4 regions of the Proteus mirabilis HI4320 genome follow, and region 2 is predicted to be linked to each of the others. Evidence: predicted binding sites of a transcription regulator. Region 2 holds the regulator's gene; each other region holds the start of a gene.
What was found. The regulator CRP, encoded in region 2, controls carbon source genes, mostly activating them, when cyclic AMP is high. The targets are predictions, from matches to a motif close to ATGTGANNNNNNTCACAT.
Positions count from the first base shown of each region.

Region 1 (3,219 bases), 450 kb from region 2:
AACAGAAAACAAACAAAAAGAGCAGATAAGCAATTACCTATCTGCTCTGTAAATACTTTCTTATTTAAGCAGCAACCACAGCCATTGCGGTTAATGCAAAAAAGAAGCCGGCGATGGTTGCACTCATTAAGTTAGAGAGTGTACCCGCCAAAACAGCTTTCATACCTAAGCGTGCGACATCTTTACGACGGTTTGGTGCCATTCCCCCTAAACCACCCAGTAATACCGCAACAGAGGAAAGGTTAGCAAATCCACACAGCGCAAAAGAGATAATCACTTTTGTTTGTTCAGACAAGGCCATTAAGCCTGCTGCTGCTAATTGTGATTCATCTTGCAGATATTTACTAAACTCCGAGTAAGCATAGAATTCGTTGATCACCAGTTTTTGACCAATAAAAGAGCCAGCAATGGTTGCCTCACTCCAAGGCACACCAATTAAGAAGGCGATTGGTGCAAATACCCAGCCTAAGATTAATTCTAGCGAGAAGTCTTCATAACCGAACCAGCCACCAATTCCGCCAAGAATACCATTAATTAAGGCAATTAATGCGACAAAAGCGAGTAGCATTGCACCTACGTTTAACGCAAGTTGTAATCCTGAAGAAGCCCCTGATGCCGCAGCATCAATAATATTAGCGGGTTTTTCTTCATCACTTAAGTTATCAAAAGCATCTTTTTGATCATCAGGTGTTTCTGTTTCAGGAACCAAGAGTTTTGCGAAGAGTAAACCACCTGGTGCCGCCATAAATGAAGCGGTGATCAAATACTCCAATGGCACACCCATACTTGCATAACCTGCCAGTACCGAACCTGCCACTGATGCTAATCCACCACACATCACCGCAAAAAGTTCTGAGGTTGTCATTCTAGCAATATAGGGGCGAACCACCAGTGGTGCTTCTGTTTGTCCAACGAAGATATTGGCTGTTGCAGACATTGATTCAGTACGAGAAGTGCCTAATACTTTTTGTAATCCGCCACCTAAAATCTTGATGACAAATTGCATGATACCTAAGTAATAAAGTACTGCTATCAATGAAGAGAAGAACACAATAACAGGTAAAACACGCAAAGCAAAAACAAAGCCACCGCTGCCAAATAGCTCAAACATTTTGTCGGAAACTAAGCCAGCAAAAAGGAAGCTCATGCCGTTTTCACCATAATCGATGACATTTTTAACGGCATCAGAAATAGCCAATAACACTTTACGGCCACTTTCTGAATAAAGTACAAATGCGCCTAAACCAATTTGAATAAGGAATGCGCCACCGACCGTGCGTAATTTAATTGCACGTCGGTTGCTGGAGAAAAGAATGGCTATCAATATCAATGTGGCCATTCCGACCAAGCTCATAATGAGGTGCATTGAAGGATCCCTGTTCATATAAAAATTTAATGGATTATCAATAAGCTTGTTACTAAGTTTATTGACTCTTTTTTTGCCAGATAATTATACCTAGTCCCAGAAAAGAACCCTCTATATCCATCACAATTAGCATCTTAAAAAAGTAACATAAAAGTCACAAATGAGATCTAAATCACACTAAAAAGCAAAAAACGCACTTAATGGATAAAGTTTATTTGGAAAAGTGGTTAGCAGTTTAATAAAAAACGGTAATACGAATGGCAGAGTAATTACTAATTTACTTAAAACTAGGCATCATCTGTTAACTGAAATAATTGTAGACTATTCAGGTAAAGTTGGTTTGCAATAACCTCTGCTGACTCTTGACGCAATTCACAAAGAGAAGAAAAAACAGCGAGAATTCGCTCAGGGCGGTTAGGCTCGCCTTGAAAACCACTTACAGGCATATCAGGCGCATCCGTTTCTAATAACAAGCGCTCTAAGGGTAGAGAGGCAATTGCACGACGTGTTTTTTGTGCACGTGGATAAGTGATAGTGCCCCCTACCCCAATAAAATAGCCTTGTTGAACAAAACGTTCTGCTTGTTGCAGACTGCCGGAAAAACCATGGATCACACCTTTACGAGGAACTGAATAACGGCGCAAAATAGCACTTAGATTATCATGAGTTTTACGTGAATGAAGGATCACTGGTAAATCAAATTCTATCGCCAATTTAAGTTGTGCTATTAAAAATTGTTGCTGTTTTTCCGGATGTGGATTTGTCATATAGTTATCCAAACCCATCTCCCCCATTGCAACACAACGTGGCGTCGTTTTTAGGCGTGTTTTAAGTTCAATCAAGTGCTGCTCTGTATGCGCTTCAATATATAAAGGATGCAAACCTAGTGCACAATATAGTGCATTGTTATAACGAGACAATTCCGTTACCGCGTCCCAATTCCACTGAGCAACCGCAGGAATAATAATTTTTTTTACCTGAGCCTGTTGTGCTAAAGCAAGGCTATTCTCAAGGTCGTGATAAAAGACGGGAAAATCAAAATGACAATGCGTATCAATAAATCGACTCATTCTTGAACACTCCTTACTTCAGGGTGCACACTCCGAGTTCTTTTTTGAATGATTTCGGCATCTTCCGCTTTATCTGCTTTTGCTTCATTTTCAAATAGGCTAAATATTTTTTTATCGTGTTGCTGAAATTTTTTCTTAGAGAAGTGTTGACCAATAGTGGCTAGAAAATAGCGCCCACAGCGTCTACCAACATGATAATCATGATTTAATGCACTTAAACGGCTTCCTAATGCACTAGATTGTAGTGTTGTTGGTGGATATATTTCAATGATAACGGCATCTTCAGGTGGAGATTGGATAAATCTTAGTGTGTCAGTATAAGTTTCAATATGGACTTGAGCCATATTGAGAAAGCGTTGAAAACGGCCATTCTCAAACCATTTTCCCATTTTATCCACCCACTCGGTGGTATATTGATATTCAGACGGTACTGTTCGTATAACGACAATTGTACGACAACCACGACGATAAGCCTCTTTTACTGGGATCGCATCACTAATACCGCCATCATGGTAAACAACATCTTGAAATAAAACACCATTGCGATAAAACGCGGGGATCGCACTGGAGGCTTTCACAATATCAAGCCATGTGCTTTTTTCTGGTTGAAAATAATTTGCCTTAAAATTGTCGGAGCGACTTGCCACCATATAAAACTCGCGACCACTATCGAAACGACGTAATGCTTTAGGCATATTTAAAGGCATTTCTTTCGAAGTGGTTTCTATATACCAGTCAAGATCGAGTAAATTCCCCCCACGAACAAAGCGAATCGGATTAAAG
Region 1 is NC_010554.1:2,645,153-2,648,371, forward strand. Features, by position in the region: gene PMI_RS11960 (NupC/NupG family nucleoside CNT transporter) at 65-1,366, opposite strand; gene PMI_RS11965 (metal-dependent hydrolase) at 1,654-2,436, opposite strand; gene PMI_RS11970 (patatin-like phospholipase family protein) at 2,433-3,219, opposite strand, start outside.
Region 1: a site for CRP is predicted at 1,527-1,544, ahead of PMI_RS11960 (NupC/NupG family nucleoside CNT transporter). Genes of this name have one in related genera too.

Region 2 (3,219 bases):
AAATTTAGCGTCATTATCCACTTTTATATCAAACCTTATTTGATTTTTTATTCATATTTAGTGATTATATTTTCATTGTATAGCTAAATGTCGGTCAGGTGGGGTAATGATAAATCAACGTATTAATAGGGCAACTTACGATCAGGTAATGTTGCCAATTTATTCACCAGCAGATTTTATTCCTGTTAAAGGGCAAGGTAGCCGTGTTTGGGATCAACAGGGAAAATCCTATATTGATTTTGCTGGTGGTATTGCTGTTCTAGCGCTTGGGCATGCGCATCCACTATTGAATAAAGCACTGCAAGAGCAAAGTGAGAAGCTTTGGCATGTAAGTAATGTGTTTACTAATGAGCCGGCATTATGTTTAGCTCAGAAATTAATCCAACATACTTTTGCTGAACGTGTCTTTTTTGCCAATTCTGGGGCAGAAGCGAATGAAGCCGCACTTAAATTAGCACGACATTACGCTATTACCCGTCATAATCCTTATAAAACGAAGATAATTGCCTTCCACCACGCCTTTCATGGTAGAACATTTTTTACAGTCTCTGTTGGGGGACAACCTAAATATGCGGATGGTTTTGGTCCTAAACCTGCGGATATTATACATGTCCCTTTTAACTCTCTTGATGCTGTAAAAGCCGTGATTGACTCTCATACTTGTGCCGTAATACTGGAGCCTATCCAAGGTGAGGGCGGAGTGACACCGGCGACAGCGGAGTTTATGCATGGCTTACGTACACTATGTGATAAGCATCAAGCGCTATTAATTCTTGATGAAGTACAAACGGGTATGGGGCGAACCGGCAAACTATTTGCTTATATGCACTATGATATACAGCCCGATATTATTACCAGTGCCAAAGCATTAGGTAGTGGTTTTCCTCTCAGTGCGATGTTAACCACCGAGGATATCGCTTCGGTAATGGGGGTAGGAACACATGGTACGACTTATGGGGGGAACCCATTAGCCTGTGCAGTAGGCAATGCTGCTTTTGATTTAATCAACACTCAGGCGGTATTAGAAGGTGTCAGTGAGCGTCATCGTTGGATAGTGGATGAATTGCAGGCGATAAACCAAACTTATGCTGTGTTTTCTCAAATTCGTGGACAAGGCTTATTAATTGGCGCGCAGTTAGCACCACTGTATGCAGGTAAAGCAAAAGAGTTACTTGCACTGGCCTCTAAGCATGGCTTAATGATATTAAATGCCGGGGCTGATGTAATACGCTTTACACCATCGCTGATTATTACCCTCGAAGAGTTACAAGAGGGCATGAATGCGTTACGAAAAGCGCTTGATGAGTTTGTAAAAGCAGAGTGAATTCAAATGTAAAACCCCATCATTGCGATGGGGCTTCATACAAAATAATCACTGTCCATCAGTTAAATGGGCTGTTTTCAATGCAACTTAACGAGTACCGTAAACAACGATAGTTTTACCGTGTGCTGAAATGAGGTTTTGATCTTCCAGCATTTTTAAAATACGGCCTACAGTTTCACGTGAACAACCTACAATTTGACCGATTTCCTGACGTGTAATTTTAATTTGCATGCCATCAGGATGCGTCATTGCATCAGGTTGTTTAGCTAAATTTAATAAAGTTTGTGCAATACGACCTGTTACATCAAGGAAAGCAAGGTTACCTACTTTTTCTGATGTGGTTTGTAATCTATTCGCCATTTGAGCGGAAAGGCGCATCAGAATGTCAGGATTGACCTGAATTAATTGGCGGAATTTTTTATAGGAAATTTCTGCTACTTCACAGGCTGTTTTTGCTCTAACCCATGCACTACGTTCTTGATCTTCTTCAAATAATCCAAGTTCACCGATGAAGTCACCTTGGTTTAGGTAGGAAAGGATCATCTCTTTTCCTTCTTCATCTTTAATAAGAACAGCCACGGAACCTTTAACAATATAATAAAGTGTTTCCGCTTTTTCACCTTGGTGGATCAGCGTGCTCTTGGATGGATATTTGTGAATATGGCAGTGTGACAAAAACCATTCAAGAGTCGGGTCTGTTTGCGGCTTGCCGAGAACCATTCGCGTTATCCTCTGTACGTTAATGCAGCCTTTCAAAACGGATTGACACCCTTTTGATACAGCGTGCTTAAAATCCTATCTTTACCGATTAACTTCCTGAGAATTCGGAAAGTTAATAAGGAATAGATTATAATAAATGAGAAAATAATGCATTGATCTTAACCACTATCATCAAGCAGATATTGTTTTTAACACAGTTAACGCATTAAGTCTCGTTTTACGCAGTCAGCATAATAAACCTATTTGCTAATTGCTAGTTGAATTATGAGAATGTACTCTTTTAGTCTCAGTTGTATTTAGGGGAAAAATAAAATGGAAGCACGTGTTAAATGGGTTGAAGATTTATCTTTTGTTGGCGAATCATCTTCCGGCCATCAAGTTATGATGGATGGTAATTCAGGTGATAAAGCGCCTAGTCCGATGGAAATGGTATTAATTGCTGCGGGTGGTTGTAGTGCTATTGATGTGGTGAGTATCTTACGTAAAGGTCGCCACCAAGTCACTGATTGTGAAGTGAAATTAACATCAAAACGTCGTGAAGAGGCACCTCGTTTATTTACTGATATTAATTTACATTTCATTGTTTCCGGTAAAGCGTTGACAGATAAAATTGTTGAGCGAGCTGTACAATTATCAGCAGAAAAATATTGCTCTGTTTCTTTAATGTTAGGAAAAGCGGCCAATATTACGCACTCTTTTGAAATTAAAGATCCTGAATAAATTTGATATTTTAAAATAAATTTTAATATATAAAATAATATCCCTAAAATACGGGGATATTATTTTCGTCACAAATAACATATCTATTTTAGCTAATTTTTTCACCATTCAATAATTTCTTCACCAGTGGTGCCATGATTAATTCCATCGCTAAGCCTAATTTCCCTCCTGGAACAACAATAGTATTGATAGTCGACATAAATGAACCATGCAACATTGCCAATAGATAGGGGAAATCGATATCCGTTAAGCCACGAAAGCGAATAACAATAAAACTTTCATCCAGTGTTGGAATAGCTTTAGCTGAGAAGGGATTAGAGGTATCCACCGTAGGAACGCGTTGGAAATTGATATGAGTGCGAGAAAACTGTGGAATGATGTAACTGATATAATCATCCATCGAACGTACCACAGAATCTCTCACCGCTTCTTGAGAGTGCCCGCGCTCTGTGGTG
Region 2 is NC_010554.1:3,092,630-3,095,848, reverse strand. Features, by position in the region: gene PMI_RS13935 (aspartate aminotransferase family protein) at 107-1,324, shown strand; gene crp (cAMP-activated global transcriptional regulator CRP) at 1,412-2,044, opposite strand; gene PMI_RS13925 (OsmC family protein) at 2,357-2,764, shown strand; gene PMI_RS13920 (phosphoribulokinase) at 2,853-3,219, opposite strand, start outside.

Region 3 (3,219 bases), 1.1 Mb from region 2:
AATTAATTACGCATTTAACAGATGAAGGTAAAGCTTTTTTAGCAAGAGCCGCTTTAGGCCGAAAACAGAACGCACAGAAGCTACAAGCGCAATTAACACCTGCAGAACAAGCTATGTTTATTGAATTGAGTCATAAAGTTATTAACGCACTAATAGCGGATAAGTTACCTACAGAGCCTGATTAATGCGACTGCTTTAATGGTTTTAGTAACCCTTCTAAGCCATCAATTTTAATTGCTAGGGTCATTTCCATTAGTTGCCCTAGCTTTCCTTCAGGGAAGGTGCCTTTCTTGGCAAACCACAATAAATACTCTTCAGGTAAATCCACCAGCATTCGCCCTTTATATTTACCAAATGGCATTTGTGTGTTGGCTATATCTATAAGATGCTGTTTTTCTAGCATGATCTCTATCGCTTTATCGAGAAGGAATGATAAGGATTATAAGGTAATTTAACGATAAAAAAAGCAGTACCGACGGGTACTGCTTGATTTATGTTACATGATAACTAAGTTATCCATCTTACATTGTTATTTATTTCACATGCTATCTGTCTTATCTCAATGATTAAACAAACAGGCCTGTGATAGCAGCAGATAAGAAGCTAACTAGCGTAGAACCAAATAGTAATTTAAGACCAAAACGAGAAACCACATTACCTTGCATTTCGTTCAGACCTTTAATAGCCCCTGCAACAATACCGATAGAAGAGAAGTTAGCAAATGAGACTAAGAAGACAGATAAGATCCCAACAGAGCGAGGTGTTAATTCAGCAGCCAGATCTTGCAAGCTTCCCATCGCGACGAATTCATTAGAGACTAATTTAGTTGCCATCACACTACCTACACGTAATGCATCTTGCTCAGGTATACCAATCACCCATGCTAATGGATAGAACACATAACCTAAGCAATCTTGGAAACTAATACCGAAAATCATACTAAAGATAGCGTTTACCGCAGCAATTAATGCGATAAAACCAATCAACATTGCCGCAACGATTAAAGCAACTTTGAAACCAGCTAAGATATATTCACCTAACATTTCGAAGAAGCTTTGACCTTCATGCAGATTCCCCATCTGGATATCTTCTTCATTTTCAACAGAATATGGGTTAATCACTGATAGGATAACGAAAGTACTGAACATATTCAGAACCAGTGCAGCAACAACGTATTTAGGATCAAGCATAGTCATATAAGCACCAACAATTGACATTGATACCGTAGACATCGCTGTCGCCGCCATAGTGTACATACGGCGCTGAGACATTTTGCCCAATACATCTTTATAAGCGATAAAGTTCTCAGATTGGCCAAGTACTAAGGAGCTAACCGCATTAAACGATTCTAGTTTCCCCATACCGTTCACTTTGGACAGCACTGTACCGATAATGCGGATCACGAAAGGCAATACTTTGATATGTTGCAAAATACCAATTAATGCAGAAATAAAGATGATAGGACATAATACATTCAAGAAGAAGAATGCTAGACCACCTTTCATCATACCACCGAAGACGAACTCAGTACCTTGTGCGGCATAACCTAATAAGTGATCAAATAGCCCAGCGAAACCACGGACAAAGCCTTCACCAATATCAGAATTGAGGAAGAACCATGCCAATGCGATTTCAATAATTAATAACTGCACAATATAACGCAGACGGATCCCTTTGCGGTTATTACTTGCAATAAATGCTAATGCACCAATAACTGCGAGAGCCAAAACAAAGTGAATGATAGAAGACATGCATGCTCCAAAAATAAAAATAAATCTTGGAGAGCATTTTATGTAACGCGTAACATTACGATGTGATTATTGTCACAATACAGTGAAACCATATACACACTATTTATTAAATAAGATAGGTTGATCACACTTTAGGAGTAACTTAAGTAACACGAAATGTGAATTTAGCTTAAATTAAAGATGCTACTGAGAACTGCTCTCAATAGCATCTAAGTTTATTGTAAACGATTATTTAGATTGATCAAGCAAGCGGATCATTTCGTCTTCATCAATAACAGTAATACCTAATTCATTTGCTTTGGCTAATTTAGAACCCGCCGCTTCACCAGCAATGACCATATCTGTCTTTTTCGAAACACTACCACTCACTTTTGCACCAAGTGCAACTAATCTATCTTTTGCTTCATCTCGCGTTAATTGAGAAAGAGAGCCTGTCAGCACGACTGTTTTACCAGCAAAAGGATTATCACCTGCTTCATGAGTAGCCACAACCGGTGCCGGCCAAGTAATGCCAATGTCATTAACAAGTTGATCAATCACATTTTTATTATGTTCTTCTTGGAAAAAATTAACCACATGCTTTGCAACAATATCACCCACATCAGGAACTGCCTTTAAGGCTTCAATATTTGCTTCACGTAATGCCTCTAATGAAACAAAATGAGCGGTTAATCCATTGGCCGTTGCTTCTCCTACTTCACGAATACCAAGGGCATAGATAAAACGGGCAAAAGTGGTTGATTTTGCTTTTTCTAATGCATTAAGCAGTTTTTTGGCTGATTTCTCCCCCATACGTTCTAAACCAGATAAGATCTTTTCATCTAAACGGAATAAATCAGCCGGTGTTTTGACATACTCTTTTTCAACCAATTGGTCGATAATTTTATCTCCCATGCCGTCAACATCCATCGCACGACGAGAAACGAAATGTTTAAGCGCCTCTTTACGTTGCGCTGCACAAATTAATCCCCCCGTGCAGCGGGCAACAGCCTCACCTTCTATACGCTCAATATCAGATTGACAAATAGGGCATTGGGTTGGAAAAACAATTTCTTGTGCATTCTCAGGGCGTTTTTCTTCAATCACACTCACAACCTGAGGAATAACATCGCCTGCACGGCGAATAACCACCGTATCACCAATACGTAATCCTAAACGTTCAATTTCATCAGCATTATGAAGTGTGGCATTACTGACTATTACCCCTGCCACTTGTACGGGATCTAAACGAGCGACAGGTGTAATCGCCCCTGTACGCCCCACTTGAAATTCAACATCTTTAATCACCGTCATCTGCTCTTGGGCTTGGAATTTGTAAGCAATCGCCCAACGGGGAGCACGAGACACAAATCCCAACTCTTCTTGTAGAGCTATATCATCTACTTTGATAACCACACCATCAATATCAAAGCCTAGATTAGGGCGAATTTCTGCTACATGATGGTAAAAATCAAGTACAGCTTTAGTT
Region 3 is NC_010554.1:1,958,097-1,961,315, forward strand. Features, by position in the region: gene PMI_RS08980 (MarR family winged helix-turn-helix transcriptional regulator) at 1-185, shown strand, start outside; gene PMI_RS08985 (DUF3820 family protein) at 182-403, opposite strand; gene PMI_RS08990 (NupC/NupG family nucleoside CNT transporter) at 567-1,751, opposite strand; gene ligA (NAD-dependent DNA ligase LigA) at 1,980-3,219, opposite strand, start outside.
Region 3: a site for CRP is predicted at 1,812-1,829, ahead of PMI_RS08990 (NupC/NupG family nucleoside CNT transporter). Genes of this name have one in related genera too.

Region 4 (3,219 bases), 1.7 Mb from region 2:
AAGCGACAGTTTGATCTTTTAATTGACGCCCCGCAGCACGACTTGCCGCAATTAGACTACCTAATGTCACAGCGGCAGTACCTTGAATATCATCATTAAAGCAACATAATTCATCACGATAACGATTTAATAACGGCATGGCATTTTTTTGTGCAAAATCTTCAAATTGCAGCAGTACATTTGGCCAACGACGTTTAACGGCTTGAATAAATTCATCGACAAATTCGTTATATTCATCTCCGGTAATACGTGGGTGGCGCCAGCCCATATAAAGTGGGTCATTTAAACGTTGTGGATTATTGGTGCCAACATCCAGTACAACGGGTAAGGTATAAGCGGGGCTTATTCCACCACAAGCGGTATATAAAGAGAGTTTACCAATAGGAATACCCATACCACCGATACCTTGGTCACCTAAACCAAGGATACGCTCACCATCTGTGACCACAATCACTTTTACGTTTTGTTTGGTGGCGTTTTGTAGCATATCATCAATATTGGCGCGGTTAGGGTAAGAGATAAAAAGTCCACGCGCACGGCGGTAAATATCAGAGAAGTGCTCACAAGCTTCACCTACTGTGGGGGTATAAATGATGGGCATCATTTCAGTAAGGTGAGATTCCAACAGACGATAAAATAGCGTTTCATTGGTATCTTGGATATTTCTTAAATAGATGTGTTTATCGTTATCATTTTTAAAATCAAGATATTGACGGTAAGCGCGTTCCACCTGCTCTTCAATGGTTTCTACTGCCTCAGGCAGTAAACCATGAAGGTTAAAGGTGCTGCGCTCTTCTTCGCTAAAAGCACTACCTTTATTTAACAGGGGAAATTCAAGCAGGATTGGGCCTGCATACGGGATATAGAGAGGACGTTTACTTTCGTGTTCCAGTTCCATGAAAAATACTCTTGTAAGGCAGTTAGTCACATGACAAGTGTAGATCCTACAAAATAATAAAAATATGTACAGCTTATGTTATTTTTTTATGATTTTTCTGCTTAGAAATGAGAGATAGATACAATTGTTATGACTTTTTCTGATAAGCATCAGCAAAAATTTACATGCTGATGCTTTTTTATGAGGACAATTTAACGGTATAAGTTAAAAAATGTTACAAAGTGACACGCTGTATTTGGCGGCAACCTAAAGCTGTTAATGTTGCTTGTGTGGCATCCCACTGAGTTAATAGGCTGTCTGCTTTTTCAATTAATATTGCAGACTCAATATCCATAACATTTTCACCCGCCATATTTAATGCAATAAGTGCCGCTTGTAATGGTGGCATACTAGGATTGAATGCGGCATTTTCAGCATAACTGCCTTGAAAGATCTTACCGCTTTTCATCTGTACAGCAATACCACTGTGAGAATGGCTGTAAGGGGCATGACTACGATTTATTGCTTGTAGTGCCTGTTGTGCCAGTTGGCTAGTGTTATCTATTTGATAACCGTGATTAACTTTATCCATCAGTAGGGTAGTGATATTGAGATCTTTAGGGCCAAAGCTATCAGGTAAGTAGTCACCTAAGGTTGCCACTTTTCGGCCTGGGAGATGGATTGCAATATGAGTGCCGCTATTTAGTTCGTTCATAAACTGACGACAATGACCACAAGGGGTATAGTTAACTGTGATGGCAACTAAACGAGACTCACCGCGTAACCAAGCATGTGTAACCGCACTTTGCTCTGCGTGTACCGTTTGTTGTAATGGGGCGCCAGCAAACTCCATATTTGCCCCAAAATAGAAGTGACCGCTTTCACCACGAGCAATGGCACCCACATTAAAATGAGAGATAGGTGTCACAGCACAAGCGGCTGCAACAGGCAGTAATGCGAGGGCTAACTCATCATCATTACATTGTAACTGTGTTTTTAACGCATTAACTTGTTCTGCAGTGAACATTGCCGGAAATTCATCCTGCTCAAGATAAGGCGTAAGTGCTTGTTGTAATTGAGGGGATAAATCTGACCAAATTGCCTGAAAACGAGTATGCATATAGGTGTCTCCCATTAATCTTCTGCTATTGTAAGATTTTAGGCATCTTTACCTATTCTTATATGTGATTAAAATCATATTTTCAATGAAACTATTGCAACTGAATGATTAATTGGGAGATACATCTCAAATTTATAGTAAATTGATTTTAGCATTAGCATAAAAAACCTTCGCTCTGAACGAAGGTTTTTTATGTGTTCTATTGATTTAGCTAATTAGCTAATTAGCTAAAAAGGTGCAAAATAAAAGGAAAAATAAAAGGTGCGGTAAGTGAAGTAATAATACCGCAAGTCATTAATGCTAATGAACTATATGCCCCTTCAATATAATCGATTTCAGCCGCTCTTGCGGTACCCACTGCGTGAGAGACGGTTCCCATCGCTAAACCACGAGAAGCGTGAGTTGGAATACGTAATATTTTAAATAGCGTATGACCAAAAATGGCACCTAAAATACCTACTGCAATAACACATGCAGCACTGATTGCAGGAATACCACCTATGGAATCCGCAACAGCCATTGCGATAGGGGTTGTTACCGATTTAGGCAAAATGGAGGCGGCAATTTCAGGAGTAGCGCCAGCCCATAATGCAATCGCTGTACCACTAGCCATGGCGGCGATACTACCAATAAAGCAGATACTAATTAACGATTTCCATTGTGCGCGTATTTGGTGTAATTGTTGATATAAAGGAATAGCTAAAGCAACAACAGCTGGTTGCAACAAGTCGTTAAGGATACGACTTCCGGCAAAATAATCCTCATAAGCGGTGTGTGTCACTAATAAAATAGGAATAATAACAACAATAGCAATCAATAACGGATTTAAAATAGGCCATTTAAATCGAGCCGCCAGTTTACGTGCTAAGTAGAAAATAATAAGTGTTAGCGGTAATGACCACCAAATATTCATTAATATTAACATTTTTTCTTCTCACTTAACGCTCTGTCGTCGTCTTGTTGTTCTGCTAATTCTACATCCTCTACTTTATCGGGTTTAGCACCGATAATAGGACGTTCACGATGCACGTAATGTGAGCAGTAAGCAACTAGCGCCATCACCGCAAAGGTACTGACAACACAGGCCAGAACAATAGGAAAGAGTTGTTGGCTTAATAAATTATAATAGTTCATTACACCCACCCCGATAGGAATAAAGAGCAATGACATATTTTTCAGTAAAATATTACCACCGGGTTTTACCCAACGTAATGGAATAAGC
Region 4 is NC_010554.1:698,727-701,945, forward strand. Features, by position in the region: gene PMI_RS03165 (NAD-dependent malic enzyme) at 1-898, opposite strand, end outside; gene cdd (cytidine deaminase) at 1,113-1,997, opposite strand; gene PMI_RS03175 (CidB/LrgB family autolysis modulator) at 2,221-2,922, opposite strand; gene PMI_RS03180 (CidA/LrgA family protein) at 2,916-3,219, opposite strand, start outside.
Region 4: a site for CRP is predicted at 2,060-2,077, ahead of cdd (cytidine deaminase). Genes of this name have one in related genera too.